Regions from separate parts of the Glutamicibacter endophyticus genome, predicted to be linked through region 3. Evidence: riboswitches for the same ligand, from Rfam matches in the RefSeq annotation. Region 3 holds a riboswitch; each other region holds the start of a gene.
What was found. A riboswitch is a leader RNA that binds a small molecule or an ion and turns the genes downstream of it on or off. The one in region 3 is predicted to bind S-adenosylmethionine.

Region 1 (9,640 bases), 260 kb from region 3:
GGCGGCTTTGGCCGAGGCCACGTGGTCCGAGCACGCCACCAGCGAGCAGCTGTTCTACCTCAAAATCGATCGCGGTATCGGTGCCGGACTTCTGCTCAACGGCCAGATCCACTACGGACATATTGGTATCACCGGCGAAATCGGCCACGCGGCGATGCAGGATGACGGCCTACCCTGCCGCTGCGGCAACCGTGGATGCCTCGAAACGCAGGCCTCGACCGACCGGATGCTCGATCGACTACAGCACACCATCGACCCGCCCCGGTCGGTTGCGGAGCTGGTGGAGTACGCCCTCGACGGGCACCCGCCGACGCTACGCGTGCTCGAGGACGCCGGATTGGCCGCTGGGCGCACCCTCGGGTTCATCTCGAGCCTGCTCAACCCGGAAGTCATCGTCGTTGGAGGCCCCTTAGGCGAGCTGTTGCTGGACCCGGTTCGCCGCGGACACCAGCGTTATACGAGCGAAACGCTCTTTGAAACCACCCGTATCGTCACCGCTTCGCTCGGCGAACGAGCCGAAGCCCTCGGCGCGGCCACCCTCGCGGTGCGTCGTGCGGTAGACCTGCACACCAATTTCAACGAGGTAGAGATCCCATGACCGAAACGATGACCGCGGACGCCATCTTGCAGATGCGTTCCATTACCAAGAAATTCCCCGGGGTCTTGGCCCTGGATGCGGTGAACCTGGCGGTGGCCCGCGGCGAAATTCATGCGATCTGCGGGGAAAACGGTGCCGGTAAGTCCACCCTGATGAAAGTGCTCTCCGGGGTGTACCCGCACGGCAGCTACGAGGGAGACATCTTCTACGACGGCCAGGTCCGCCAGTTCCGTGATATCCGTTCCAGCGAGAAGGCTGGCATCGTGATCATCCACCAAGAACTGGCCCTGATTCCCGAACTGTCGATCACCGAAAACATCTTCCTGGGTAATGAACCGGCCCGCATGGGCGTCATCGACTGGGCCGAAGCCCGGCGACGCAGCGTGGACCTCCTCGATTCGGTGGGTCTGCATGATGACCCGGACACCCCGATCAAGGACATTGGCGTGGGTAAACAGCAGCTGGTTGAAATTGCCAAGGCCTTGAACAAGGACGTAAAGCTCTTGATCCTGGATGAGCCCACCGCGGCGCTGAACGAGGAAGATTCGCAGCACCTCCTGCGCATCATGGGGCAGCTACGTGAGAAGGGGATCACCTCGATCATCATCTCGCACAAGCTCAACGAAATTGAGCAGGTGGCCGACTCGATCACCATCATTCGTGACGGCAAGTCAATCGAAACCCTCGATGTCTCGGCGGGCGGGGTCGACGAAGACCGCATTATCAAGGGCATGGTGGGCCGCTCCCTCGAGTCCCGCTTCCCGGATCACACCCCGCATTTCGGCGACGTTTTGCTCGAGGTGGAGAACTGGACCGTCGCCCACCCGAACGTTGAAGACCGACTCGTGTGCAAGGGCTCGAACTTCTTCGTACGGGCCGGTGAGATCGTCGGCTTCGCCGGCCTCATGGGCGCCGGTCGCACCGAGCTGGCCCGCTCGGTCTTCGGACGTTCCTATGGACGATTCCTCTCCGGGCAGGTGCGCATCCACGGCAAGGAGGTCCAGCTTCGCAATGTACGCCAGGCCATCGACGCCGGTCTCGGATACGTCACCGAAGACCGCAAGAGTCTAGGGCTGAACCTGCTCGACGACATCAAGACCACCACCGTCGCGGCCAATCTGCGCAAGATCAGCCGCTATGACGTGGTTGATCGCCGGGCCGAATATGCGGTCGCCGAGAACTATCGCACCTCGCTGCGCACGAAGACTCCCTCGGTGGATGAATCCGTGGCGAAGCTTTCGGGCGGTAACCAGCAGAAAGTCGTGCTTGCCAAGTGGATGTTCACGGACCCCGAGGTACTCATTCTGGACGAGCCTACGCGAGGCATCGACGTGGGTGCGAAGTATGAAATCTACGGAATCATTCAGGAACTAGCCCGGCAGGGCAAGGCGGTCATCGTGATCTCCTCGGAACTGCCCGAACTGCTCGGCCTCTCGGACCGTATCTACACAATTTTCGAAGGCACCATCACCGGTGTGCTGAACAAAGATGAGGCGACCCAGGAAAACCTGATGCGCCTCATGACCGCCGACCGTGCGGACTCCGGCCTACAGGCCGGCTAGCGACACCCATCAACCCATCGATCACAGCAGGAATTCAGCATGAATGCGCTCAAGCAGCTCTTCGGCGGGGACACCCGCCAATTCGGCATGATCTTCGCCTTGGTGGCGCTGATCCTTTTCTTCCAGTTCCGCACCGGCGGCCGCACCCTGACCTCCGGCAACGTCATTAACCTGATCAACGGCAACGCCTACATTCTGGTGCTGGCTATCGGCATGGTGCTGGTCATCATCGCCGGGCATATCGACCTGTCGGTCGGCTCCATTGCGGCCTTCGTCGGTATCGCGGTGGCCATCGCCATGCGCGACTGGCATCTGCCCTGGTGGCTGGCGATCGTCTTCGGCCTGGTGCTCGGTGCCGTTATCGGTGCCTGGCAGGGGTTCTGGGTCGCATACGTGGGGATCCCGGCCTTCATCGTCACGTTGGCGGGCATGATGCTCTTCCGTGGGTTGAACCAGTTCGTTGGCAAGTCCAACACGGTCCCGGTTCCCGAGGACTTCCAGTTCATTGGCGCCGGTTATTTGTGGGAAGTCGGGCCGGTGACCGGTTACAACAACCTGACCCTGCTCCTGGGCTTGGGTGCGGTGCTCTTCTTCATCCTCAGCAGCCGCCGGGCCCGCATTAAGAACCGCACCCTCGGTGCCGTGGTTGCCCCACTGTGGGTCGACGTCACCAAGGTGACGCTGATTTCGGCGGCCGTGCTCTACGCGACCTACCTGTTTGCCACCGGACGACCGGGCACCTCGATCCCGATTTCCGGTCTGATCTTGCTGGTTCTCGTGCTGATCTACGGTTTCATCTCCACGCGCACCATTCTGGGCCGTCACGTCTACGCGGTGGGTGGCAATAAGCACGCCGCCGAGCTCTCCGGTGTGCGCTCGAAGAAGGTCAACTTCCTGGTCATGATGAACATGTCGATTCTGGCCGCGCTGGCCGGCATGATGTTCGTCGCCCGTTCCACCGCATCCGGCCCCTTCGACGGCGTGATGTGGGAACTCGACGCAATCGCCGCAGTGTTCATCGGCGGTGCGGCCGTCTCCGGCGGTGTCGGTACGGTCATGGGGTCGATCATCGGTGGTCTGGTGATGGCCGTCTTGAATAACGGTCTGCAGCTGCTCGGTGTGGGTGCGGATGCCACCCAGATCATCAAGGGTCTGGTGCTGCTGGCCGCCGTGGCCTTCGATGTCTACAACAAGACCCAGGGCAAGCCTTCGATCACCGGCCTGCTCATGCGTTCCTTCAATAAGCCCTCCACCCCAGCACCCCCAACCCCGGAAAAAATTTCCGTCTAGTTCAGTTCGTCACCCACCTGAGAGAAAGTGAAAACAATGAAGTTCACCATGCGAAAGCTTGCTGCCACCGCGGCCATCGCGGCTCTGGCCCTGACCGGCTGTGGCCGTCAGACCGACACCGGATCCGAAGCCAGCGGCTTCGAAGAGGGTTCGGCCATCGGCGTGGCCCTGCCGCAGAAGACCAGTGAAAACTGGGTGCTGGCCGAGAAACTGTTCAACGACGGACTCAAGGATGCCGGCTTCGAGCCGATCGTGCAGTTCGCCAACGGCGGCGTCGCCGAACAGCAGAATCAGATCAGCGCCATGGTCACCAACGGCGCCAAGGTCATCATCGTCGGCGCCATCGACGGCTCGCAGCTGGGCACCCAGTTGGCCGCCGCCAAGGAAGCCGGGGCGACCGTGATCGCCTACGACCGTCTGGTGACCAACACGGAGAACGTGGACTACTACGTGGCCTACGATAACTTCCAGGTCGGCGAGCTGCAGGGCAAGGCACTGCTCGAGGGGCTCGAGAAGAAGGGCAAGGCTCCCTACAACATCGAGCTCTTCGCCGGTTCCCCGGATGATGCCAACGCCGATGACTTCTTCAACGGAGCCATGAGCGTGCTGAAGCCGAAGATCGACGACGGAACCCTGAAGGTACTCTCCGGGCAGAAGTCCTTCGAGCAGGCCGTAACCCAGGGCTGGAAGTCCGAAAATGCGCAGAAGCGCATGGACACCATCTTGACCGGTAACTACGGCAAGGAAGACCTCGATGGTGTGCTCTCCCCGAATGACACCCTGGCCCGCGCCGTGCTGACCTCGGTCAAGGCTGCCGGTAAGGATCTTCCGGTGGTCACCGGTCAGGACTCCGAGGTCGAATCGGTGAAGTCGATCATGGCCGGGGAGCAGTACTCCACGATCAACAAGGACACCCGCAACCTGGTGGCCGAGGCGATCGATATGGTCAAGGCACTACAGGCTGGTGAAGAGCCAAAGGTCACCGATGCAGAGTCCTTCGATAACGGCTCGAAGACCGTTCCGGCGAATCTGCTGGATCCGCAGATCGTAACCAAGGAGAACGTCACCGAGGCATACGCCGACGATCCGGTGCTTGGCCCGATTACCGAAGGCAAGTAACGGCAGCACGTAGCTTCAAAAAGTCGCTGGCCCCAGACTTCTGTCTGGGGCCAGCGCTCTTTGTGTCCACGGGGATGATCGAGCGTGTCATCGATCGCTGTCCCGGGCCGAGGCACGGGACAGTTCATCGCGACGAGTTTGGTCAGAGTTCCGCGTCAGTTCCGGCGCATGGGAAGCCAGCCGCCTCTAGAATCCGCCAGTGGTGTTGGTATGAGACGTTGAGGTCACCTCGCCGGTTACCGACAGGCGCTTGGGTTGCACACCGTTGATTTCGTAGTCGCCAACGATACGTGACTTGTAGACCGCAGGATTGTGGGTGGCGATGGTGCGCGCATTGCGCCAGTGCCGGTCGAAGTTAAAGGACGCTCGGGTGGCCGAAGCCCCCAGCCCGTCGAAAAGCTTATTGGTGGCAGCGATAACCATGGGCTGCACTACGCTCTGCGCGCGGTTGGCGGCCAGCTCACACACGGCGAAACGCTCGTGGTCATTGAGGTTGCTGTCGGCCAGCGCGGCTTCAACCTCCAAAACGGCCCCCATCACCACCGCATCGCTGGCGAACACCGCACCGGAGACCTCCCCGACCAATTGCAATACCTGTGGTTCCTGATGCACCGGCACGCCGGTGCCGGTGGAGAAGCTGCGGGTACGCGACTGAACCGCCAGGCGCATGTCGTTCAGCGCCGACCGGCCGATACCTGCCTGGACCGCAAGCAGCACGAGCTGGAAGATCGCGGCTTCCGGATCGATGGGGTCTTCGGGCATGAAGCTATCTACCGGGACATTGCTGAATTCGGTGGTGCCGGTGCCGGTCAGTTGCTGGCCGAACCCGTCCCAGTCATCGATGATTTTAACGCCGCTGTGCTGGGTGGAAACCACGGCAATGTGACGCCCCGGGCGCTGCGGGTGGCTGACCGCGACGGTGGTCCAATCCGCGAAAATGGTGCCGGTGCAATAGTACTTTTCGCCGTTAACGACCCAGCGGCCATTGACCTCACTGACGGCCGTATTCAGTGTCCCGAGCGGATTGCCGCCCTTTTCGGTGTAGGCGTTACCGACGATATGTCCGGACGCAATGCGCGCGATCCACTTTTTACGCAGTGCCTCGTCCTCAAGCCGGAGCACATGCTCGGTGAAGGCAATATGCGCCCGCCACAGTTGAGCAATGTGGGAATCCGCCTCAGCCAACTCGATCAACAAGCGAAATACATCCGAAAGCCGTGCCCCGTGGCCACCGGCTTCGACCGGTAACCGCAACGCCCCAAAACGCTCGCGATTGAGCCAGCCGACCTGTTCAAAGGGAAGCTGACGAAGCTGCTCGCGTTCATTGGTTCCGTCAGCGATTTGCGCGAACACCGGACGAAAAATCGCAGCCAGGCGTTCGTACTGCTCATCCGCGCACGGCCCGGGAGTGACCTTTAACAGTTGGCGCACGGCCACCGGCTCTACGTGGTCATCTAGATTACGGGCCGAAGCCCCGGCGGGGTCACTCAATGCGTTGAAGTCCATGTTGGCGTTGTCGAAAGACACTGGAAAAATCCTCATTTCTTTCCATCGGATCTGGCGGTAGCACCGGCCCGTCACGCGGGTGGTTGCTGCGGCGTCGTCGAGCCAGATCTCTCGGCCGCTCTGGATGGGTTCGTAATCATTTGTAGCGTTACGTCCTTTCACGTCCCAAGCCGGGCGTCACAAAGTAACGAGCCGTAGTAGTGACGCCAGTCATACTTCAGGAGATGTAGGCCGGTGGCCACGAAAGGCGCTTCGTCGATCCTTCAAGTTCATCAACGAATCCACACTTATCAAAAGAAGAATCAGAATTTCTCGCGTCCGGCCACCATCTTTCGAAGATTCGTCATGTTACGAAAGGTTTGCCCTCGGTTCATTCGACGCGGTTCGATTGTTGCGGAACCATCCCGAGCGGCCGAGAGATCTGGCTCGACGACGCCGCAGCAACCACCACGCCCATGAACTGGTCGCGGACGGTGCTACCGCCAGAACCGATGGAGATGATCATGGCACTTGCCTACGCACCCGCGCACACCTCAACCAATACTGCCCTGCCGCTGAGCTTCCGCCGGCTTGCACGCACCTTTAGCACACGCAGCGAAACCCGCCGAGTACTGCAGGACTTTAACCTCGAGATCGCCGCCGGTGAACTGGTGGCCATTCTGGGCCCAAGCGGATGCGGAAAATCCACCTTGTTGCGCGCAGCTAGCGGGCTAGATACGCCAAGCTCCGGGCAGGTGCTCATCGGCGACTTGCCGGTGGCCGGGATTGACGAGCGCTGCTCGGTCGCCTTCCAAGAACCAAGACTGCTGCCGTGGCGTTCGATTCGCGAAAATATCGAGCTCGGCCTGCCACTGGGTTTGGACCAGAACGAGGGCACCACCCTGATCGATGAACTGCTCGAGATTACCGGCCTGGCACAGGTAGCCGACGTGCACCCGCAGGAAATCTCAGACGGCCTTGCGCAACGCGTCTCGCTGGCTCGCGCCCTAGCCCGCCGCCCCGGCGTGCTGCTCCTTGATGAACCCTTCGGGGCTCTGGATGCGCTGACTCGACTCGAATTGCAGGAGCTGTTGCGCGCGGTTCACGCGGCCATTCCCACCACAGTGTTGCTCGTGACCCACGATGTCGACGAGGCCCTGCAGTTAGCGGACCGAGTGATCGTACTGGGCCGCGAGGCACCGGGCATTCCGGCCGGCGTCATCCGGGATCTGCGCCTAGACACCGCGGCCGGGCACCAGCGCCGCGACGGCGACTTCGGCGCGCACCGCAACATGTTGCAGGATTTGCTCAGCGTCGATAACCACACCGACTAATACAGCGCACATCGCCCCTGCGGCAGGCCACACCGGTGCATGCGCCTTGCTCCGATCAACCAGCGAGCCACCTAGTTCTCGCACTCCCCCGTGGACCTGCGCTGTCGCGAGACTGGCGTCTTCTGGTTGCCGCCCACGGTGAACTGGTGCCCTCCGGAACACAGGGGAATACTACGTTCACCACTACCGGGCCCAACCTGAAGGATCTCCCGGTGAAACCAAGGCACGGCAGGTTACGTTCGCGCTAGGTGCACCAAAGCCAACTCCGCGAAAATGTGCGCGGCACGGGGCGCCGATTAATGCGGCAACACGAGCCCCCGTTGGAGACCACGAAACCGTACCGAGCGCGTTAAGTTTACGTAACCTGCAACACACCTTTCGTTATCTTGACTCATTCAAAAAAAGCCGTCATGCTGGAGACTGTGACTGAGATGGTCGGAATCGAAGAGGTACTGCGGGCGGCATCCCTGCGCGTGACGCGTCCACGCGTCGCGGTGCTCTCTGCCGTCACCTCGCATCCGCACGCGGACACCGAAACGGTGATCGCAGCGGTGCGTGAACAGTACCCGACGGTGTCTCATCAGGCTGTCTATGACTCCCTTAAGCTCCTCACCGAGCTGGGCGTGGTACGCAAAATTCAGCCTCATGGGCACAGCGCACGTTATGAGGCGCGGGTAGGCGACAACCATCACCATGTGGTGTGCCGCAATTGCGGCATGGTTGCCGATGTGGATTGCTCCGTGGGAGATTCACCCTGCCTTTGCGCCTCGGATGACCATGGCTTCCTGATCGACGAGGCCGAGGTTATCTACTGGGGGCTGTGCCCCGAGTGCCAGTTTTCCTCGCAGACACCGTAACGAATTCACCGCATCCAACGGTCCATAGCCGTCGGGATGCGCGATTATCCCCCAACCCAATTCCCTGGAAGGAACCAAATGTCTGAGAACGCAGGCAAGTGCCCCGTGGTCGGCGCAGGCCGAGTCCACCCAACTCAGGGCAACGCCAACAGTGAGTGGTGGCCCAACAAGCTAAACCTGAAGATTCTGGCCAAGAACACCTCGGTGACCAACCCGGCCGATGAGGACTTCGACTACGCCACCGCCTTCCAGAGCCTGGATCTGGCTGCCGTCAAGGCCGATATCGCCAACCTGCAGAAGGATTCCAAGGACTGGTGGCCAGCAGACTTCGGTCACTACGGCCCGTTCATGATCCGTATGGCCTGGCACTCGGCCGGTACCTACCGTTCGCACGATGGCCGCGGTGGTGGCGGAACCGGTCAGCAGCGCTTCGCCCCGCTGAACGCTTGGCCGGATAACGTCAGTCTGGACAAGGCTCGCCGCCTGCTCTGGCCAATCAAGAAGAAGTACGGCCAGGCACTGTCCTGGGCCGACCTGTTCATCCTCGCCGGTAACGTGGCCCTGGAAGACATGGGCTTCAAGACCTTCGGCTTCGCCGGTGGCCGCCCGGACGTCTGGGAAGCCGACGATGACGTGTACTGGGGTCCGGAAAAGGTATGGCTGGACGACGAGCGTTACAGCGGCGACCGCGAGCTGGAAGCTCCGCTGGCCGCCGTCCAGATGGGTCTGATCTACGTGAACCCGGAAGGCCCGAACGGTAACCCGGATCCGCTGGCCTCGGCCCGCGACATCCGCGAAACCTTCCGCCGCATGGGCATGGACGACCGCGAGACCGTGGCACTGATCGCCGGTGGCCACACCTTCGGTAAGACTCACGGCGCCCACAAGGACGATAAGCTCGGCCCGGACACCGAAGCCGCTCCGCTTGAGGCCCAGGGCCTGGGTTGGGCCAACGGTTACGGCACCGGCCACGGTGACGACACCGTCACCTCGGGCCTGGAGGTCACCTGGACCTACCACCCGACCCGTTGGGACAACGAGTTCTTCCACATCCTCTTCGCCTACGAGTGGGAGCTGTTCGAGTCCCCGGCCGGCGCCAAGCAGTGGCGTCCGAAGGCCGGCGCCGGCGCCGACATGGTGCCGATGGCTCACAACCCATCCCAGCGTCGCGAGCCTCGCATGCTCACCAGTGACCTGGCCCTGCGCTTCGACCCGATCTACTCCGAGATCTCGAAGCACTTCAAGGATCACCCGGAGGACTTCGCCGACGCCTTCGCTCGCGCTTGGTTCAAGCTGACCCACCGTGACATGGGCCCGAAGTCGCGCTACCTCGGCCCAGAGGTTCCGGCCGAGGATCTGCCATGGCAGGATCCGCTGCCGGCCGCTCCGGAGCGC
Region 2 (9,640 bases), 1.1 Mb from region 3:
TGCCGCACCGCGGTGACCGGTGGCTCGACCAACTCGGCCCAGGGCTGGTCATCGAGCATCACCACCGACACATCGTGTGGGATCCGCAACCCGCGCCCTTTGAGTGAGAGCAACAGGTCCAACGCCACTAGCGAATCCGAGGCGACCAGAGCCGTCGGCGGCTCCGAAAGCTCCAGCATTTCTCCGAGGATCCCATCCACGCTCTGGCGATCCGAGGCGCCAAACTGGAACAACACCGGATCCACCTCGCTCTGAGAGTCTTCCAAGGCCCGGCAGATGCCATCCACGCGCTGCGAGACCGTGGAGAGATCCAAATCTTGCCCCGGGGCGAAGCCGTCGGTGGCGAGTTTGAGCGTGGATATATAGGCGATGCGGCGATGTCCCGCGTCGATCAGCCCCTGAACCGCCTCGCGCGTCGCCTCGGCGATGCGCATTTGCACCATATCCAAGCCACTGACGGAAATATCGCGGTCGAAGAGGACCACGGGCCGCCCCGAACGTTCTGCATCTAAAATGTGTCCGTGCGAAGTCCGAGAGGTCGGGCAGATCAAAAGTCCATCGACTCTTTTGTCCAGCAGCATCTTCACGGCTTTTTCCTCGTCGGCGAGGGATTCACCGGTATTGGCTAGCACCACGTCATAGCCGTGCCGGCGCGCCACATCGCTGATTCCGCGCGTGACCAGACCGAAGTAGGGGTTTTCGACATCCCCCACCACTACGCCCAGCGACTGGGACTTGCCGGTGTTGATGCTACGCGCGAGGGCATTGGGACGGTAGCCGAGTTCCTGTGCGGCCTGCTCGACACGTTGCTTGACCTCGTTGCTGACCGATCCGTAGCCTCCCATGGCGCGTGCCGCTTGGGCCTTGGAGACTCCGGCGAGCCGCGCCACATCGGAGATGGTGACCTCGCCGGTCCCCTGTCGTCGAGCCATTTAACTTTTCCTCAACCTCTTGACGTCGCTTCAAATTGAAGTGTAGCTTATTTCACAACGAGATTGAGACCGGTCTCAGGAAGCATTTTGAGACCGGTCTCTGATCATCGGCCACAATCTTCGGGCGGCCCTCACTCGCCCAGCACCGAACGGAGAATCCCCATGAAGAATCGACTCGGCTTCCGCGCACTGGCGGCCACGGCGGCAGTGGCGCTCAGCGCCCTAACCATGACCGCTTGCGGCTCCGGCAACGCCTCCGCAGAGCAAGACAATCCCTACAACCTCATCGAACCCGGCACCATCCGTGTGGCCAGCATCGGTGACAGCAAGCCCTACACTTTCACCGACGCCGAAGGCCAGTTCACCGGCTTCGACGTAGAACTGTTCACCGACGTCGCGCACCGCATCGGCGTCGAAAACGTGGTCTTCACCGGCCAGGATTTCTCGGCCCTCCTCTCGGCGGTCGCCAATGGCCAGTTCGACGTGGGCGTGGCCGCCATCGGCATCACCGACGAACGCAAGCAGACCGTGGACTTCTCCGATGGATATCTTGCCGGATACCTGACGGTCTTGGCCTCCCCGGAGAAGAACATCGACGACAAGGACGACCTCGCCGGCAAGCGGCTGGGCGTCGTGCAAGGCAGCCTGCAAGAGGCCTACGCGGTCAAGAACTTCACCGACACCGACATTGTGCGTTTCCCGGACAACAACACAGCCGTCTCGGGGCTCAACGCCGGCTCCGTTGACGCGCACTTCTTGGACTACGAGGCCGCCAAGGACTACTCGGATCGGTATGACCTAGAAAACGCCCTCGATGTGCCTTCCTTCGACGCACCGGCAGGTTTCGCCGTTGCTCCCGAGAACGACGCGCTACGCGACGCCTTGAATGAGGCGCTGGCCGAGGCCATGGAGGACGGTACCTGGAAGGAGCTATACCAGAAGTGGTTCCCCGGCTCCCCGATGCCCGAGCAGTACCTGCCCAAGGCCGAGCAGACCGGTGCCGAGTCCGCCGGCGACGACTCCTAATTACCACTCGCGGTGGGGTCCGGCGAAACACCGGACCCCACCAGAGGGCAAGGAACACCTATGGAATTCTTCGACACTATCTCCAAGACATTTCTGGACTTCGAATCCATGCTCGAGGTCCTCCCCCAGCTACTGAAGACCGGGCTGACCAACACGCTAATCATCTCCATCAGCGCCACCATCATCGGCATCGTGCTCGGCATGCTGGTCGCCGTGATGGGTATCGCCCAAACCCGCTGGATCCGAATTCCGGCACGTATTTACACGGACCTGTTCCGCGGACTGCCGGCCATTTTGACCATCCTGCTAATCGGACGTGGTTTTACCGGAATCTCTCAAGATATCTTCGGCCCCTCCCCCTACCCACTGGGTATCATCGCGCTCAGTCTCATCGCCAGTGCCTACATCGGCGAGATCTTCCGTTCCGGCATCCAGTCGGTCGAAAAGGGACAGCTCGAGGCCTGCCGCGCGCTGGGCATGTCCTATGGCCGGGCCATGGTATTGGTCGTGATCCCGCAGGGCATCCGCCGTGTATTGCCGGCCTTGGTCAACCAGTTCATCGCCATCGTCAAGGATTCCTCGCTCGTGTACTTCCTCGGGTTGCTTCCGATGGAACGCGAACTATTCCGCGTGGGTCAGGATGCCGCGGTACTGACCGGCAATCTTTCGCCGCTGGTGGCCGCCGGTATCTTCTACCTGATCATCACCGTCCCGCTGACCCACCTGGTCAACTACATCGATCAAAAATTCCGCACCGGACGCCGCAAGGCAACTCCCCCGACCAGCGGGCTGAAGGAAGTTTCGGAACTGCAGTCCTCGACGCAAGGAGAGCGAGCATGAGCGCGACCAAGGAATTTCACGGTTCCTCGCTAGAACTGACCGATATGGCCATGGCCTATGGCGATGTCGAGATCCTGCACAATATCAATCTGAAGGTCGCCCCGGGCACCACCACCTGCATCATTGGACCCTCCGGCTCGGGTAAATCCACCCTGTTGCGAGGTATCAACCGGCTACATGAGCCCAAACGCGGCGACGTCATCGTCAATGGCTCCTCCATTCTGGGAGATCGTCCGGACGATGTGCGCAAGCGCATCGGCATGGTGTTCCAGCACTTCAACCTCTTCCCGGATCACACGGCCCTGCAAAATGTGGCGCTGGCTCCGTGGAAGGTCAAGGGGCTAAACCGCAAGAAGGCCGAAGAGCTCGCCGCCGCCCGCCTGGCCGAGGTGGGCTTGGCCGAGCGTAGCGATCATCGCCCACGCGATCTCTCCGGTGGTCAGCAGCAGCGCGTAGCAATCGCTCGCGCGCTGGCCATGGAGCCGGAGATCATGCTCTTCGATGAGGCCACCAGCGCGCTGGATCCGGAGTTGGTCAAGGGCGTGCTGAACCTGATGGCGGATCTCTGCCAGCGCGGTATGACCATGGTGGTGGTCACCCACGAGATGGGCTTTGCCCGCAAGGTCGCAGATCAGGTGGTGTTCATGGATGAAGGCGAAGTAATCGAATCCGGTACGCCGGAGGAGCTGTTTAATAACCCCAAATCCGACCGACTACGCCGCTTTTTGGACGAGGTGCTCTAGATGTCCGCAACTATCCGTACCGCCATCATCGGCTTCGGCGTCTCCGGCAAGGTCTTCCATGCACCCCTGCTGGCCGCCAACCCGGACTTCGAGATCTCGTTTATCGCCACCGCGAATTCCGAACGGCAGCAGCAAGCGGCCGATGCGTACCCGCACGCCAGCATTGTTCCCAGCTACCGGGAGGTTCTCGCCTCAGCGGAAGAGTTGGATCTGCTCGTGATCGGCACCCCGCCACCGACCCACTTTGAGATTGCCCGTGCAGCACTCAAGCGCGGGTTGAACGTGGTCATTGACAAGCCCTTTGTGGTGCATAGCGCCCAGGGTGAAGAGCTCATCGCTTTGGCCGCCGAGCTGGGGTTGACCCTCACCGTCTACCAAAACCGGCGCTGGGACGGTGACTTCCTCACCATTAAGAAGTTGCTGGGCGAAGAGGCGCTGGGCGCCGTGCATACCTTCGAGTCGCGTTTCGAATGGTTCAAACCCCAGGGCATGCGTAGCTGGAAAGCCGAGCTCACCGCGCAGCAGGGCGGCGGCATCCTCTTCGACCTGGGAACTCACCTGATCGATCAGGCCATCGAGCTTTTCGGACCGGTGAATAGTGTGCAAGCCAGCCTGCGGCCGCTGACCGATCAGGCGACCGCAGAGGAGGACGCGCACGTGTTGCTCCGACACTGTTCGGGCACCGAATCCCGGTTGACCATGAGTAGCTTGAACGCGGCCCCCGGGGCGCGCTTCCAGATGGCAGGGCACCGCGGGGCCTACACCAGCTTTGGGCTCGATCCACAAGAACCTCAGTTGGCTTCGGGCATGAGCCCCACGCAAGCCGAGTACGGTCAGAAACCCGAAGCCCACTGGGGCCAACTGGCCACCGGGCAGGCTACCCGCGAAGTGCCAACCCTGCCCGGGGACTACCCGCAGTTCTACCGTGCGTTGGCCTCCTGCCTGCGCCACGCCGGTCCGGTCCCGGTCGACCCACACGACAGCCTGGCGGTGTTGCGTCTGATCGAATCCATTCATCGGGACACGGTCACCGCCTAACCCCGCACCGTCGGGCCCACAGATCCACCCCAATTCTGAAGAAAGTACACACTCATGTCCTCATCTTCCTCTGTTAAGCACGTCGCCGTGATCGGCGGCGGTATCCTCGGCGTCTCCACCGCCATGCATCTAGCACGCGCCGGCGCCAAGGTCACGCTGGTCACCTCCGGCACCCTAGCCGACGGGGCCTCCAGCCGTTCCATTGCCTGGCTCAACTCCTCCGGCGCCCGCTCCGCCGACTACCATTACCTGCGCATGCTGGCCATGGACCGCTACCGCACCTGGAGCAACCGGCACCCGGAAAGCCACGAATATCTGCGCTTCAATGGGGCACTAAAATGGGCCGCCCCGGGGGAAAGCTTCCGAGATACCTTTGCCTTCGAGCGTTCCGGTGGCTATGACTCCCGCTGGATCACCCGCGAGCAGATCACCGACTTCGCCCCCGATGTCGACCCTGCGGCCGTTGCCGAGGAAGGCGCGATTTACAACCCCGGCGAAGGCTGGGTCAACTTGCCCGACTTCGTGCCGGCGCTGGCCGCCGAGGCGGTGGCCGAGGGAGCACAGATCATCGAGAATGCCGGGCACGCGCGCGTCGCGGTCCGCGAGGGGCGTGCCGTGGGCGTCACTCTCGCCGATGGCAACACCATCGATGCCGATGAGGTGGTGCTTGCCACCGGTGGTGAGGTCCCGGCCCAGCTCGCGGAGCTCGGTATCAGCGTGCCGGATGCTACCCCGGCCGCCTTCGTGCTCTTCACCGACCCGGTGGATCTCCAGGTGCGCACCGTGCTGAACACCCCGCGTGTAGCGGTACGTCCCACCCCCGATGGCCGCCTGGTCTTGGACGCCAACTGGTCCGAGCAGATGGTGGTCGTCGAGGAAGATGGCAACTTCACGGTGCCGCAGCAGGCGGTGCAAGGCCTCCTCGAGGAGGCTTCGAAGGTTCTGGCCGGAAACCCGGTGCTGACCGCCCAGCGCATCGGGGCCGGGCTCAAGCCGATTCCGGGCGATGGCGAACCGGTAGTTGGTCCGGTCCCCTCGGTGAATGGGCTGCACACGCTCTTCACCCACTCCGGGGCGACCCTTGGCTTGATTCTCGGTGAACTGCTGGCCGAGGAGATCGTCACCGGCGAAAACAGCCCGGTGCTACGTTCCTTCCGCCTGGACCGTTTCCACGAGGGTGCCCTGGAGGGCCGCGTTGGAACCGGTGCGTGGGAACCGGTGCAGAAGTAACGAAAGCGCTGCGCCAAAAGGAACCCTATCCCGGCACCGGGAGCGGTTGACCGGCAGGTGGTTGGTCCGACGTGGCTCAACCACCCGCCGCACTAAATTCGATGCCTAGCTGACCGCTCGCAAGGCGGACCGGCTAGCATCGTCGCCAGAGCGTGCCGGCCACGTGCGAGTCGTGGCCCGGCACGCTCCGTTTGTTTGGGGCAGATGACGAAGCATGAACTGCGCCCTACCCACGGCTCCTGTTACCTGCGAGCATGGAGCCACAGAATCACGAGCGTCGATCATTTGCAGCCCTGGCTGGTCGACCGGCAACCCTTCTCGCGCCGTGCGCGGGGTGCCCCAGGTGACGATTCGACGGTGACGATTCGACGGTGCCGAACGTCGGCACCGTAAGCGATGGCGCTTTTTCTGCGCCGGAAAGGGGGATCTTCCCCATGAGCAGTAACCTCTCCACCGTCGAGGACCGTGCCGCACGGCTGATTGCCGCCGGCGAGGCTTGGAGCGGACGCATCGCCGAAAACCCCGATCATGCAAAGCTGACCTTTGCCGTATCGGGAGCCGGGTTCGGTGCCGTGGCCAGCAAGATCAGTGCCGGGAAGCACAACTTCGTCGTGGATGAACCGGCTGCGCTCGGCGGCGATGATGCGGCGGCCAGCCCCGTGGAGTACGCGCTGGGTGCCCTGATTTCCTGCCAAGTGGTGGTGTACCGGCTCTACGCCCAGCAGTTGGGCCTGCAGGTCGACGATGTGCAGATCACCGCCACCGGGCGCCTGGATGTCCGCGGCCTGTTCGCCATCGATGAAGCGGTGCGCCCGGGCTTCAGCGATATCGAGATCGAAGTGACCGTTTCGGGTCCGGAAAGCGACGAGCGTTATGCCGAGCTGCAGCGCACCGTGGATCGGTACTGCCCGGTGCTGGACCTGCTGTCGAACCCGACCCCGGTGAACACCGCGCTAAAGGTCGCCCGGTAGAACCGATTAGTTAGACCTAGGCCGCCGTGGACGAACCCCTCCGGGGATGTCGTCCACGGCGGTTGTCATTGAACCAGTTCGAGGAAGTCCTGCGCCGAGAGCGTGCTCGAACCGGCCGTGTCCTGCTGCTCGCAGAGCACGTCGTTGAACAGTTCGGTCTTCTTGGCCTGGAGCGATAACACCTTGGATTCAATGGTGTTCTGCGAGACCAACCGGTAGACATACACCGGCCGGTCCTGCCCGATGCGGTGGGCACGATCGATCGCCTGCGCTTCAGCGGCAGGATTCCACCAGGGGTCCAGCAATATGCAGTAGTCCGCCTCGGTGAGGTTGATGCCGAACCCGCCGGACTTGAGCGAAATGAAGAACACCGGGAAATCCCCGGCGGAAAACCCCTCCACCAGGGTTTTTCGGTTGGTGCCGGACACCGAGCCGTCAAGGTACCCGTGCGCAATACCCAGCTCTTCGGCTACCGTCCGCGCCTTGGACAAGAAGCCGGTGAATTGGCTGAACACCAGAATCTTGTGCCCCTCGGACACTCCATCCTCCAGCAGGTCGCGCAGCAGATCGAGTTTGGCGCTCGGCGCGTCGCCTTCGTCGACGAGCGAAGGATCCAGAGCCAGCTGACGGAGCAGGGTGAGCGATTGCAGAATCTTGAAGCGGTTGGAATCCACATCATCCTGCACCAGTCCCAAGACTTCTTGCCGGACACGTTGGAATCGGCGATCGTAGGCGCGCCGATGTGCCGGATCAAGCTCAACCTCGAGTACCTGTTCGGTCTTCGGCGGTAGCTCGGGCACCACCTGTTCCTTGGTGCGGCGCATAATGAATGGCCGTAGTCGGCGTTTAAGCCGCTGCAGTTTCCCCGCATCCCCTTCGGTTATGGGCTTGAGGTAATTCTCCTTGAAGGCCTTCAAGCCACCGAGCAGTCCCGGCGCGGCCAGTGAGGCCAGCGCCCATAGTTCGGTGAGGTTGTTCTCCATCGGCGTGCCGGTGACCACGAGCTTGGTCGGCACCGCCATCTGCCGGGCCTGTTTATAGCCCTTGGACACGTGGTTCTTCAGCTGCTGGGCCTCGTCCAAGATGAGCACGTCAAAACCCAGCGCATCGAACTGCTCGAAATCCAATCGGAAAATCGCGTAGCTGGTCAGTACGAGTTGCGCCGTACCGACGGTGTCGGCCAGTGGACGTTGTTGCTTCTTCGCGGTGGCCAGGACCGTCGCCGTGCGTAGCTGAGGGGTGAAGCGAGCTGCTTCGCTGGCCCAGTTGCCCACCACGGAGGTCGGAGCGACGACTAGGTAACGCTGCTCGGGATGCTGGATCCGTGCCCGTTCGAGGGCGGCGAGGAGCTGCACGGTTTTACCCAGCCCCATGTCATCGGCCAGGACCCCGCCGAGCTGGTGTCGTCGAAGGAAATCGAGCCACGCGACCCCTTGGCACTGATAGCCACGCAGTGTTGCGGTGAAACTCTCCGGTAGCTCGACCTCGGCCAAAGTTTCGGTGTCGGAGAGTTGACGCATGGCGTGTAGCCACTCGTTCTCTTGGGCCTCGATAATCCCGAGGGCCACCAGTTCCTGCCACCAATCCACACTGAGTTTGTGCATGCGCACGCCCTCGGGCGTGACCTTGGACAGTTCTCCGGCCTCGGCGATCAGCGCCCGCAGCCGCTCCATTTCCTCGCCATCGATCTTTAGCACCCGGTGTCCATCGAGCTCCAGGTAGCTATCACCGCGTGTGAGGGCCTCGAAGAGCTGAACGAAGGGAACCTTCTGCCCATCGATCTGCACCTCAATGCCCAGGTCAAACCAGTCGTTGCTACTCCGTGGCCGCTGGATGTGCACCTGGGCGGAACCGGCGGCCATCTGGTAGTCCGGAAGTTGCTCGTCCTCGAGCACCCGCACATCGCGGTGCGCCCGAAATACGGGTAACGCATGAAGTACGAAGTCGATCTTCTGGCTGGGATTCAAGGTCGCGGACGGGAAACGGCGGTGACGTACCGGGCCCAGCTCGACCTCTGCCAGGTCGACGGTGAGCTCGTCGATAATCTCTTGCTCGAGTTCGGGGTTGGGGTCGACGTGCTGCGGGTAGACCCAGCGGTAATCAACGCTCAGGAACTCCTCGCGGGTTGCCAACGCCACCTCAAGAACCGGCCGTGGCGGGGCGGGAATCGCATAGCTGTGATCCGGGCTGGTCAGCGGGCCGGTTTGCTGCACCCTCGGCAGAAAGCTGCGTTCGAACTCCGGGAGCGCATCTTCGGGGATGGTGATCGCTCCTTGGCGGGCGAGGGAGCGCAGGGAGGCGTGTAGTGGCGCATCGAACTCGGCCAGTTCGAGGGTTTCGGATTGATCCAGTGGGGTGCTACCGACCAGGGTGAGCAAGGCCGGACGTCCCAGCGGCGCTAAGTCCTGCGATTCAGCGCCGGGGGCCTCGATCCGTGCCGCGAGGCGTGCGTGCCCGTCGTGGCGGGTCAATTCGTAGCCGCCGTGGGCCTGCTCGGCACGGTAGCCGATGACCTGACGGGATGCGGCACCAGGCTTAATGAGCGGCACCTCGGTTGCGCGGATGCGCTCGAAGATGCTCCGAAGTTTTTCCCCGGGCAGCCCGTTGAGCACCACCCAGTCATCTCCGTAATAGTTGCCGTAGCTGTGGTTGCTGCCGTGGTGGTGGTTCTGCAGGGTGACCAGAGAGAAGACGGCCTCGCGTTGTGCTTCCTCGAACCGTTCATCGAAGGCCAGCCCGCGCCACGAGACCCCGCTTTGCACCCAATTCGTGCCACGGGCTCCGGGGTGTACCGGACGGGCCTTGACCTCGTAGCCGCTGTCGTCGATGTAGTTGTTTGGGGTGACCTTAAGGAGCAGGC
Region 3 (9,640 bases):
CGGCGGTGACCCCGTCATCGGTACCACCCACATCGACGCCCTGGAAGCCTTCGAAGCTGACCCGGAGACCAAGGCCATCGTGATGATCGGTGAAATCGGTGGCGACGCCGAAGAGCGCGCGGCCGAGTACATCAAGGCCAATGTCACCAAGCCGGTCGTCGGCTATGTTGCCGGCTTCACCGCTCCCGAGGGTAAGACCATGGGCCACGCAGGCGCCATCGTTTCGGGTTCGGCCGGTACTGCGCAGGCCAAGAAGGAAGCTCTCGAAGCCGCTGGCGTGAAGGTGGGCAAGACCCCGTCGGAGACCGCGCGCTTGCTGCGCGAGGTTTTCGCTTCGGTTTCCGCTTAATCGCGAAACGCAAAGAAAGGCTCTCCTCGCCGTGGGCCGGTGCCATCATTGGCATCCGGGCTGTGGCGAGGGGAGCCTTTCTCGTTAGTTTCTAGGTGATGCCAAGGCCGAACCTCGGTGTGTGTCCGGCTCGGGGAGGCCCCACGGACCTTCGCAGGAGCGAAAGTCCGCTAGGGCTAAGGAAACATTCTCTGGGGCCGATAAAGGGCCGCAGGATGGCGGTAGGACCTTATTAGTCCCGTAACCCGCCCGCAGCGTCCGAGTCGACGCGCAGGAAGGACGAGCCGATTACCGCGAACGCTCCAGGGATGAGGAGCATGCGGTGCTTGGGATTGTAGAAGATCTCCTCCAGCGGCGAAGCGATGATACGCCTGATTTTCTGGAGCAGCGGCTCGTTCTGCAGGGTAATGCGTCCCTGCTCAGTTTCAATCACTACCCGATCCACGTCGGTGCTGATCTGAGCATCCAACCAGTCATCGCTGTCGGTACCCACGGCCTCCGATTTGATCAGTGACACGGTTATCCACCTTAGTTGTGCGTTGCGTCTGTCGCAGAAGTCCCGCGACAAACGGGCTGGAATACCAGCGATCCGTCGTGGAAAGCCAGTATGTCAGCCATATCGAATATAACCCCCGGGGAGGGAAATATGCTCCCTTTGGCCCCGGATTAATCAAGCTGTTACTCGAGCAGCTCTCGAATATCTTGCGCCGAAAGTGCCTTGGCAAAGCCATCTCCGTCGTCCATAACCGTGGAAATCAGCTCACGCTTGGCCTGTTGCAGGGCCACGACCTTCTCTTCAATAGTGCCCTTGGAAATCATCCGGTAGACCATTACATGACGTTTTTGACCAATGCGGTGCGTACGATCGACGGCCTGGGCCTCGACGGCAGGGTTCCACCACGGGTCCAGCAGGAAGCAGTAGTCCGCTTCGGTGAGGTTTAGACCGAACCCACCGGCCTTCAACGAAATCAGGAACAGCGGTGCCCGCCCCTCCTTGAACTGGTTGATGACCTCGGAACGATTGCGCGTATTGCCATCGAGGTAGACAAAGTCGATGCCGCGTTCTTCGAGCTGCCGGGCAAAGACCTTTAGGTACGAGGTGAATTGCGAGAACACCAACGCGCGATGCCCCTCGCTGAGTACGTCCTCTAACTGCTCGAACAGTGCGGCGAGCTTCGACCCGGGAACACTGGCCAACTCGGGGTCAACCAGCGACGGTTCCAAGGCCAACATGCGCAGATGGGTGAGCGACTGGAAAATGGTGAACCGGTTCTTATCCAGATCGTCAATGAGACGCAGGATCTTCTGCCGTTCACGGTTCAGATGGGTGTCGTAAACATGCTGATGCTCTTCGGTCAGCGTGACCAGCACTTGCTGCTCCTGCTTGGCTGGGAGGTCGAGCACCACCGATTCCTTGGTGCGGCGCAACATGAAGGGTTTGATTCGCCGCTGCAACAAGTTCAGGGTATCGGTGTCGCCGAGCACCTCGATTGGCCGGGCGAACTGCCGGTTAAACTTCGCGGTGCTAATAAACAGCGCCGGGGCGATCAGGTGCAGTAACGAGCCCAGCTCGGTGAGGTTGTTCTCCATCGGGGTACCGGTGACCGCGAGCTTGAACGGGGCGTCTAGATTGCCAGCGACCCGGTAGGCCTTGGTGGAGCGGTTCTTCACGAACTGTGCCTCATCCAGCACCAGACCAGCGAAGCGCTGACCTTCGTAGAGTTCGTCGTTGAGCCGAAGCAGCGTATAGGTGGTCAAGACGATGTCATTGCTCGCACAGAGTTGTGCAAGGTCTTGGGCCGAGGCAAGGGTGCCTTCCACGCTGGCCACATCGAGCCCCGGGGCAAAACGGCGAATTTCGGTTTCCCAGTTGGAGACCACCGAGCTGGGAGCCACCACCAAGAACGGGGCACGCTGCCGCTGGGCGGCAGGTAGCTGTTTCTTGGCCGTCGCGTCGGCCCAGACCTCGTGGACGTGCAGAATCAGGGCGATGGTCTGCAGCGTTTTACCCAACCCCATGTCGTCGGCCAGAATTCCGCCGAAACCACCGTGGTAGAGCCTGGTCAGCCAGGCGTATCCCTCGCGCTGGTAGGGGCGCAACGTGGCATCTAGCGCCGCCGGGACCTCCGGGTCGGGCGCTTCGGCGATGTTCAATAGCGCACGCATGCGCGCAATGAACAAGTCCGCCCCGTCCACCCCTTCGGCCAGCTCGTCGAGTTCGCCGAAGAGCGAGACCTGCATCAAGGTGACGCGGAGGTCTCCTTCCGGAGGCACATCGTTGAGCCGCTGTGCCTCGTCGACAAGGGCCTTAAGCTTGGCAAAGAGCGGCTGGTCCAAGGAGAACCAGGTGTCATCGGGCAGTTTGACCTTCATCGCTCCGGTGCTCAGCGCCTTCACAATGGTGGCGAAGGGCACCTCATAGGAGCCAATCGTGATCAACAGCCCCAGATCTAGCCAGTCGTTTTGTTCGGAGGGGACCGCGTTAATTTTCAACTGCGGCAGCTCGGAGAGCTGACGAAAAACCGGTCGGGTTCCGCGTTCGACAACCTCGATACGTTCGGTGCTCTGTAGCGCCGGCAGAAGCGAGGAGACGAAGTCAATGAGCTGTTCACCGGTAAAGAAGCGTGGCGAGAGATCCGCGTTGTGCAGACCGGTCTGCTCGGTGAACAGGTCGTCGACCAGCGCAATTAGTTCACGTTCGGCGGCGGCATCATGAACATCGTGGCGTTCATCGATCCCCGGGTACTTGATGGTGAAGGACAGCTCGGCCGTATCTTCGGTGCTACCGCTGGCGGTACTGCGCTTATAGTCCACCCGGGCACGCACCACCGGGGGTTGCAGCTCGGGCAGTTGCAGCTGCTCATCGATGCTGCGCACCGCGAAACGGCGAGCGAGTAAGGGGTAGCTGTCGGCGAGGAAATGCTCGCGGTCATCCTGCGGAATCTGAAGTGGCTCGCGGTGGGTGAACCAACGCCGCGTCTCGGTCGGCAGGGGTTCCCGGCTTGGGGCCAACAGGATCTGCGATGGCTGCTGACGTTGTAGGTAGTAACCGTGGTTGCCGATGGTCCCTGCGGGGGTGTCGGCGGAGAGCGGGATGATCTCCTCGCCCAGCCGCAAGGCACCGGTCAAATGTATATCACCGGTCTCATCGCAATGCGCCTGAAGTTCATGGGTGGCTGGCTCGAGCAATGCGATGCTGGTCTCTGCGCGCATCGGCAAGAGCTCGATGCCCAGCGCCGAGGTTTCCTCGAGCATCGACCACAGTAACGGCGAGGAATACTCGTCGAGGTACAGCCAGTCCTCATCCACCTTGAACTGCAGCTGCGTGTTGGCATGGGCCAGCGCCGCAAAACGGGCGAACCAGTGATGCTGGGTGCGCAACAGGTTCCAGCCGAAGGTTTTGTACACCAGCGTGGTCCAGCGCAGTTGGCCGCGCACCCAGCGACCTTCGGCGTTGCGCACCATGGGGCGTACGCCGAGGCGGAAGCGCTGATGGCGCACCGCGGCCGGCAGCTGATGCCCGGTCGGCGCCCACTGGGTGGCGGAGGCGTCATGCGCGTCGAAAAGCATGACCTGCAATGCCATCGGTGTGACCGGATCATTGGCCGAACCGGTCAACCCCGCTTCCGGATCGTTTTCCAGTGGCTCATACCAGGAGTTAATGGTTTCTTCCCAAGCCGCGTGGGAACGTTCGACGGTTGCCGGGGTGCCGGTCGCGGGGGTGGCGCTGGCCTGCTTGCCACTGGCGATGGCCAAGGCGGCGACATGCTTGCATTTCGGGGCCTGCTCGCAGTCACACCAGGCTTCGTCTATCTGCCAGCCGCTACCAGAACGCACCAATTTCAGGCCCGGCTCGGCCAGTAACTGAGGCTCTTCTTGCTCCTCGGCGGTCTCCAGAATCCGCCCCGTGATGGTGTGCTTCTCGTTGTCGAACTCGCAGGAGATCGTCACGGCCTCCTGCGCCGCTAACTGCTGGCCATAGAAATAGGGCGCATTGCCCAAATAAGCCAGAAGCACTCTGGAATCGAGGATCGGTGCGGCATCGTTCATCCGTATATCGTTTCACGATCCGCGCCGGGGCCGAAATTTCGGTGTCGTCTTGATGCGTTCGGCCTCCGGGGCGCGTAGCGTAGTGCCATGTCGCAGTCCTACTCACTGTTGCCCTCACGGGCCGTGAACATCACGAGCCTGGCCGAGTTCGATCGGTTGGCCACTACCGCGGTGGAAACCGATGCAGCATTGGCCCGCAATTGGCGGGTTCATCAGCTCGACTTGCGCGAGCGTACCGGGATGTTACGTCGCTTGGACTACACGGGGTGCCTTTTCATCGGGTGCACCTTCGCCGACGGGGTGCAAGAACAGGTGCAACTGCACGGGGCACTCTGTCTGGGGCAGTCGACCGAGGTCGCACCCTTCAACGCCCAACGCCGTGCGCTGTACACCGCCGAGGAGCTGTATGCCGGAATTGAACAACTCCGGTACCGGCAGGTGCCCGACGCGCTGATCTACGCCTTTGCCCAACAACAGGCGGTGCCCGGCCGGCCGACCGAGGAATTCGCGCTGGCCACAACCTTGCATGATCACCACGTCGCTCGAGCATTGGAGCACGAGGTGTATGAGGGCAGGTTTTCGCGCTCGCCGATCGTTGGGGTGATGGGCGGACATGATTGTGTTCGCGGAAGCGAGAGCTACGCCCAAGCAGTACGCCTCGGCGCGTTGCTAACACGTAGCGGGTATAGCGTGGCCACCGGGGGAGGCCCGGGTGCGATGGAGGCGGCGAATGCCGGAGCCTGGCTCGCGGGGTACGAAAACCCGCAAATTGATCAGGCCATCGACATGTTGGCCGAGGCACCCCTGGCACAGGATAGTCGCACCGCATGGGCGCGGAGCGCGCTGGCGGTGCAACAACGTTTTGCCCGGACGGGCTGTTCGCTGGGCATACCGACCTGGTTTTATGGGCACGAGCCACCGAACTTGTTTGCCAGCCACATTGCGAAGTTCTTCGCCAACTCGATGCGTGAATCGATCCTTCTCGAGCAGTCCAACGGCGGGATCATCGTGCTACCCGGATCCGCCGGTACGGTGCAGGAGATTTTCCAAGATGCGTGCGAAAACTACTATGCCCCCTCGGCCCGCGTGACCCCGATCGTCTTGGTCGGCGTCGAACATTGGACGAAAACCCTGCCGGTGTACCCCCTGCTCAAAGCGCTGTCCGCCGGTAAAGCAATGCGCTTCCGGATTGCCCTGGTGGACTCGGGGGCCGCGGCCGTGGAGTTCCTGCAGTCGGTCCAACCGCTACGCCGTCGTACCCGTGCGACGCTGCAAAGCTAGCGCGTGTACACATCACGGAACGACCTGTGACGTGGGCAACTATCTTTGCTAGCGTAGGCGCGGTCAGGCCGGTCGGAGTACCGGTTCGTACCGCATGGAGGAAACGATATGAAGAAGATGATTGCTGTGGCAGCCACCCTCGCCATTGGTGGTTTGGGCGGGTACGCGCTAGCCAGCGGTGAGCCGGCCGCCGCGGGAGCCGAGTCTCACTGTGAGGTCGCGGAATATGCCATGGGGTTGCGCTGGCAACAACAATCGGCCGAGGCCATGGCCTTGCAGGGACAAACCTACGCGTTGGCCACGCAGCAACTCGAAAAAGTGGTCCAACAGGCCTCCAAGGGACGAAGCGGCAAACTCCGCGAAGACCTGGCCATCATCACCGACCTCGATGAGACCGCCATCGATAACAGCGCCCTGCTAGCGCGCGATTTAGAAAACTGCCACGACTACAGCACCTGGGACACCTGGGACCATTGGGAACGCGAAGGCGATCCCACGCTCATCCACGGGGCCCTGGACTTCTTTAAACGAGCCGACGAGCTCGGGGTGCACATCTACTACATTTCCGATCGGACCGAAGCGAACCTCGACGATACGTTGGCGGACCTGCAGCGCCTGGGCCTACCGCAGGCCGTTGAAGACCAGGTGCTGTTGCTCGGGCCTCCCAAGGAGGAACGACGCGCTGCGGTAGAGAGCGAGCACCGTGTGGTCATGCAACTGGGCGACACGATGCATGACTTCGACGCTGCCTATGCCGGAAGCGATCTGGAAACCCAGCATGAACTGGTGCAGCAGCAAGCCGACAAGTTCGGCCGGGAATGGTTCGTCTTACCGAACCCAACCTACGGCAGCTGGTCCAAGGCCACGCTCGAGAGCTGGGATGTGGAGCCAAGCGAAGGCCGGTGAGGTTAGACGGCGGTGGTCCCGAAGAGCAGACCAAGGCAGTAGGTGACCGCCGCCGCCCCCAACCCGATGCCGAGCTGACGCAAGCCGCGCTTGAGCGGAGAGGCGCCGGAGAGCAGCCCCACCACGCCGCCGGTACCAAGCAGCGCCAACCCGACGAGGACCAGCGAGAGCACGACCGCGCCGGTGCCCGACAGACCGAAGATATACGGCAGGATCGGGATGACGGCGCCGGAGGCGAAAAAGGCGAAGGAGGAAGCTGCCGCGCCCGGGGCCGAGCCAAGCTCCTCGTGCTCCTTCTCAAGTTCTTCGGCGCGAGCCTCTGGATGCAAGGAGAAGGAAGGGTTGCAGTCACAGGTAAAAAGGCCCATGCGTTCGGCAACTCGGTGCTCGGCATCTTCGTCGCTCATGCCGCGCGCCTTGTAGATCAGCACAAGCTCATTTGCATCGAGGTCCAGGTTCGGGGCCGCCGCGAGAGTGACCTGTGTGGGCCGCGAGGCGGTCAGCAGCTCGCGTTGCGACCGTACCGACACATACTCACCGGCTGCCATGGACAGCGCGCCGGCCAAAAGGCCCGCGATACCCGAGAACAGCACGAAACCAGAGGCCACGCCGGTGGCCCCGACGCCCATGACGAGGGCCAAGTTGGAGACCAAACCGTCGTTGGCCCCGAAAACCGCGGCCCGGAAATTGCCCGAGAGGCGTGCCCGTCCCGCCGTGGCTAGCGCCCTGATGACTTCCTCGTGTACCTGTTCGTCCGCCGCCATCTGTGCGGTGGCGTCGGCATCCTTTTCGTAGGGGGAGCTACTTTCCGCGCGCTGAGCCAAGGCCAGCACGAAGACCGACCCGAAGTGACGTGCCAACCAGCGCAGGAACATGCGGCGGGTCGACGGACGCACATGGCGTGCATGCTCGCCGAGTTTGGTCCGCCAATAGGCCTCATGCCGTTCTTCGGCCTCCGCGAGCCCCAGCAGGATCTGCCGTTCTTGCCCTGTGCGGCGTTCGGCCAGCTCTCGATAGATGGCGCCTTCGGCGATTTCATCGGCCAAATAGCGCCGCCAACGGCGGATCTGTGCCGAGGTGGGCTGTGCTGACGAGCTGTCGCTACTCATGCGTTGTTGCTCCTGGGGCAAAGCCGGGCTGCTACGCCCGGCGAAGGCGAACTTCTCAGCTCCCCACACTAGCCAGCGAAGCGGGACTGGGGAATTTGGCAAGACTAAATACGCGCAGCCGGCCTCCGCGGGCTCCACGCGCGGCGGTGCGGATCAACAATTGCTGTGTTTCGGCGTCGAAGCGTGGCCGATCGACCGCGCGCGAGAGCGTACCTAGCAGTTCGTCGGGATTGGCTATGCCCCATTCTTCCCAGCGGCCCTGTCTCCGGAATCGGACAACATTGGCATGGGTATCGATCAAGGGAAACACGGCGTCGGCCATGGGCGATCCTTCGCGCTTAAGCTCTTGCCCGTGGCAATGGCACACGGACCGCTTCCTCATCCGAACCACCCATGAACTTGGGGTTGGTGTGTGGCCAGTCGGAGCTTGGCGCCACATCTCGTGAAGCTACACGGCCGATATTACCGTACGGCGTGGCCTACCGAATTCTGTTACGGCAGATTCGGGGCATGGGCGTACAGTCCGGCGAAGCCGTCGAGCTGTTCTCGCAAGATGTCGATATGACCGGCATGGCGGGCTGTTTCGCCGAACATGTGAGTGACGAGGCGGGCCAGATTGGTGTGCCGGTGTGTGACCCACCAGGTTACTTCGGCCGCGGTGGTGGGCTCGAGCTCGTCGCAGGCGGCTTCGGCGAAAGCGATGGCGCGGCGGTAGCTTTCGCAGACCTCGCGCAGGGTCAGCTCCTTTGGGACGGTGAATTCTGCCTGTGGGTCGTCGCTGGCCAGCACCTGACGCATGTGTTCGTCCTGCGGAGTTCTGCCCAGGCATTCGCCGAAGTAGGCGTACTCCGTTGCCGTCAAATGATGCACGATCCCGATGATGCTACTTCCGGTGGCGGTCATTTCCTGCCGGGCGTGGGCCTCCGACAGGTCGGCGCATTTCCATAACACTGCTTCTCGCGCCTCGTTGAGGTACTCTCGAACGCGCTGCGCGCCTGGATCCTGACTAAGACTCATGGTCCACAGCCTAGGAAGATCTCCAGCAAAAGAACAGGGGCCGCGAACCAAGTGGTTCGCGGCCCCCTGCCGGTCAGCGGGTGCCCCGGCTAGCTGCGGCGCACGCCTTCCTCGGTCGAGCGACCGGACAAGCGTTCGCTCCAGTGTGCGAGAACCGAGTCATCGGTCGGCTTGGTGGCCAAGGAAACGACCACGTAAACGATGGCGGAAATGGCCAGGCCGTAGTAGATCGGTTCGTTGGCGTACACGCCTGCGAAGGGCGCTTCGGCCTGAATCTCGAGGTAGATCATGGTGCCAAGGGTCACCAGTGCCCCGGCGGCCATGGAGGAGGCCGCACCGATTCCGGTGCCGCGGCGCCAGATCAGTCCGCCGAGGATCGAGACCAGTAGACCGCCGACGAGGATGTCGTAGGCAATGGTCAACGCGGCCACCACGTCGGTAAAGACGATGGCCAGCAACATGATCAGCACGCCGAGCCCCAGCACCCAGTAACGGTTGGACTTCACGTCTTCTTCCGGGTTGCTCTCGTGATCCACCTGCACCGTGCGACCGAATAGGTTGGCCACGACAGGCAACACGTCGTTGCGAGCAACGGTTGCCGAGGCAATCAGGGCGCCGGAGGCGGTGGACATCATGGCAGCCAAGGCGGCGGCCAGCACGATGCCGCCCAGACCGATGGGCAGCAGGTCGCTGGCCACGGTACCGAAGACAACGTCCGGGTTGTCCTTCGCGGTTTCGGCCAGTCCCGGTAGCGCCACACGAGCGCCCATACCCACCATCGCGCCGGCGACGCCGTAGATGATGCAGTAGATTCCGGAGGTCAGCCCACCCCATTGGGCGACCTTGTCGGTACGGGCGGTGAAGACGCGCTGCCAGATGTCCTGGCCGATCAACATGCCAAGGCCATAGACGACGAAGTAGGTGATGA

Region 1: linked by a shared signal. The riboswitch ahead of ACJD00_RS01615 (ABC transporter ATP-binding protein) and the one ahead of ACJD00_RS02805 (hypothetical protein) in region 3 are both predicted to bind S-adenosylmethionine.
Region 2: linked by a shared signal. The riboswitch ahead of ACJD00_RS13890 (OsmC family protein) and the one ahead of ACJD00_RS02805 (hypothetical protein) in region 3 are both predicted to bind S-adenosylmethionine.

The regions. Positions count from the first base shown of each region.
Region 1 covers NZ_CP174200.1:306,062-315,701, reverse strand. Annotated here, with positions in the region: gene ACJD00_RS01640 (ROK family transcriptional regulator) at 1-598, shown strand, start outside; gene mmsA (multiple monosaccharide ABC transporter ATP-binding protein) at 595-2,160, shown strand; gene mmsB (multiple monosaccharide ABC transporter permease) at 2,200-3,450, shown strand; gene ACJD00_RS01625 (substrate-binding domain-containing protein) at 3,499-4,569, shown strand; gene ACJD00_RS01620 (acyl-CoA dehydrogenase family protein) at 4,756-6,096, opposite strand; SAM riboswitch class I at 6,115-6,206, opposite strand; SAM riboswitch class I at 6,472-6,573, shown strand; gene ACJD00_RS01615 (ABC transporter ATP-binding protein) at 6,579-7,388, shown strand; gene ACJD00_RS01610 (Fur family transcriptional regulator) at 7,820-8,245, shown strand; gene katG (catalase/peroxidase HPI) at 8,324-9,640, shown strand, end outside.
Region 2 covers NZ_CP174200.1:2,967,344-2,976,983, forward strand. Annotated here, with positions in the region: gene ACJD00_RS13860 (LacI family DNA-binding transcriptional regulator) at 1-932, opposite strand, end outside; gene ACJD00_RS13865 (ABC transporter substrate-binding protein) at 1,095-1,958, shown strand; gene ACJD00_RS13870 (amino acid ABC transporter permease) at 2,019-2,798, shown strand; gene ACJD00_RS13875 (amino acid ABC transporter ATP-binding protein) at 2,795-3,541, shown strand; gene ACJD00_RS13880 (Gfo/Idh/MocA family oxidoreductase) at 3,542-4,579, shown strand; gene ACJD00_RS13885 (NAD(P)/FAD-dependent oxidoreductase) at 4,634-5,809, shown strand; SAM riboswitch class IV at 6,076-6,211, shown strand; gene ACJD00_RS13890 (OsmC family protein) at 6,244-6,780, shown strand; gene ACJD00_RS13895 (SNF2-related protein) at 6,846-9,640, opposite strand, start outside.
Region 3 covers NZ_CP174200.1:566,785-576,424, forward strand. Annotated here, with positions in the region: gene sucD (succinate--CoA ligase subunit alpha) at 1-349, shown strand, start outside; gene ACJD00_RS02780 (hypothetical protein) at 582-866, opposite strand; gene ACJD00_RS02785 (SNF2-related protein) at 1,028-4,399, opposite strand; gene ACJD00_RS02790 (LOG family protein) at 4,487-5,680, shown strand; gene ACJD00_RS02795 (5'-nucleotidase, lipoprotein e(P4) family) at 5,789-6,586, shown strand; gene ACJD00_RS02800 (VIT1/CCC1 transporter family protein) at 6,589-7,695, opposite strand; gene ACJD00_RS02805 (hypothetical protein) at 7,751-8,017, opposite strand; SAM riboswitch class IV at 8,033-8,143, opposite strand; gene ACJD00_RS02810 (DinB family protein) at 8,188-8,712, opposite strand; gene ACJD00_RS02815 (sodium:solute symporter) at 8,802-9,640, opposite strand, start outside.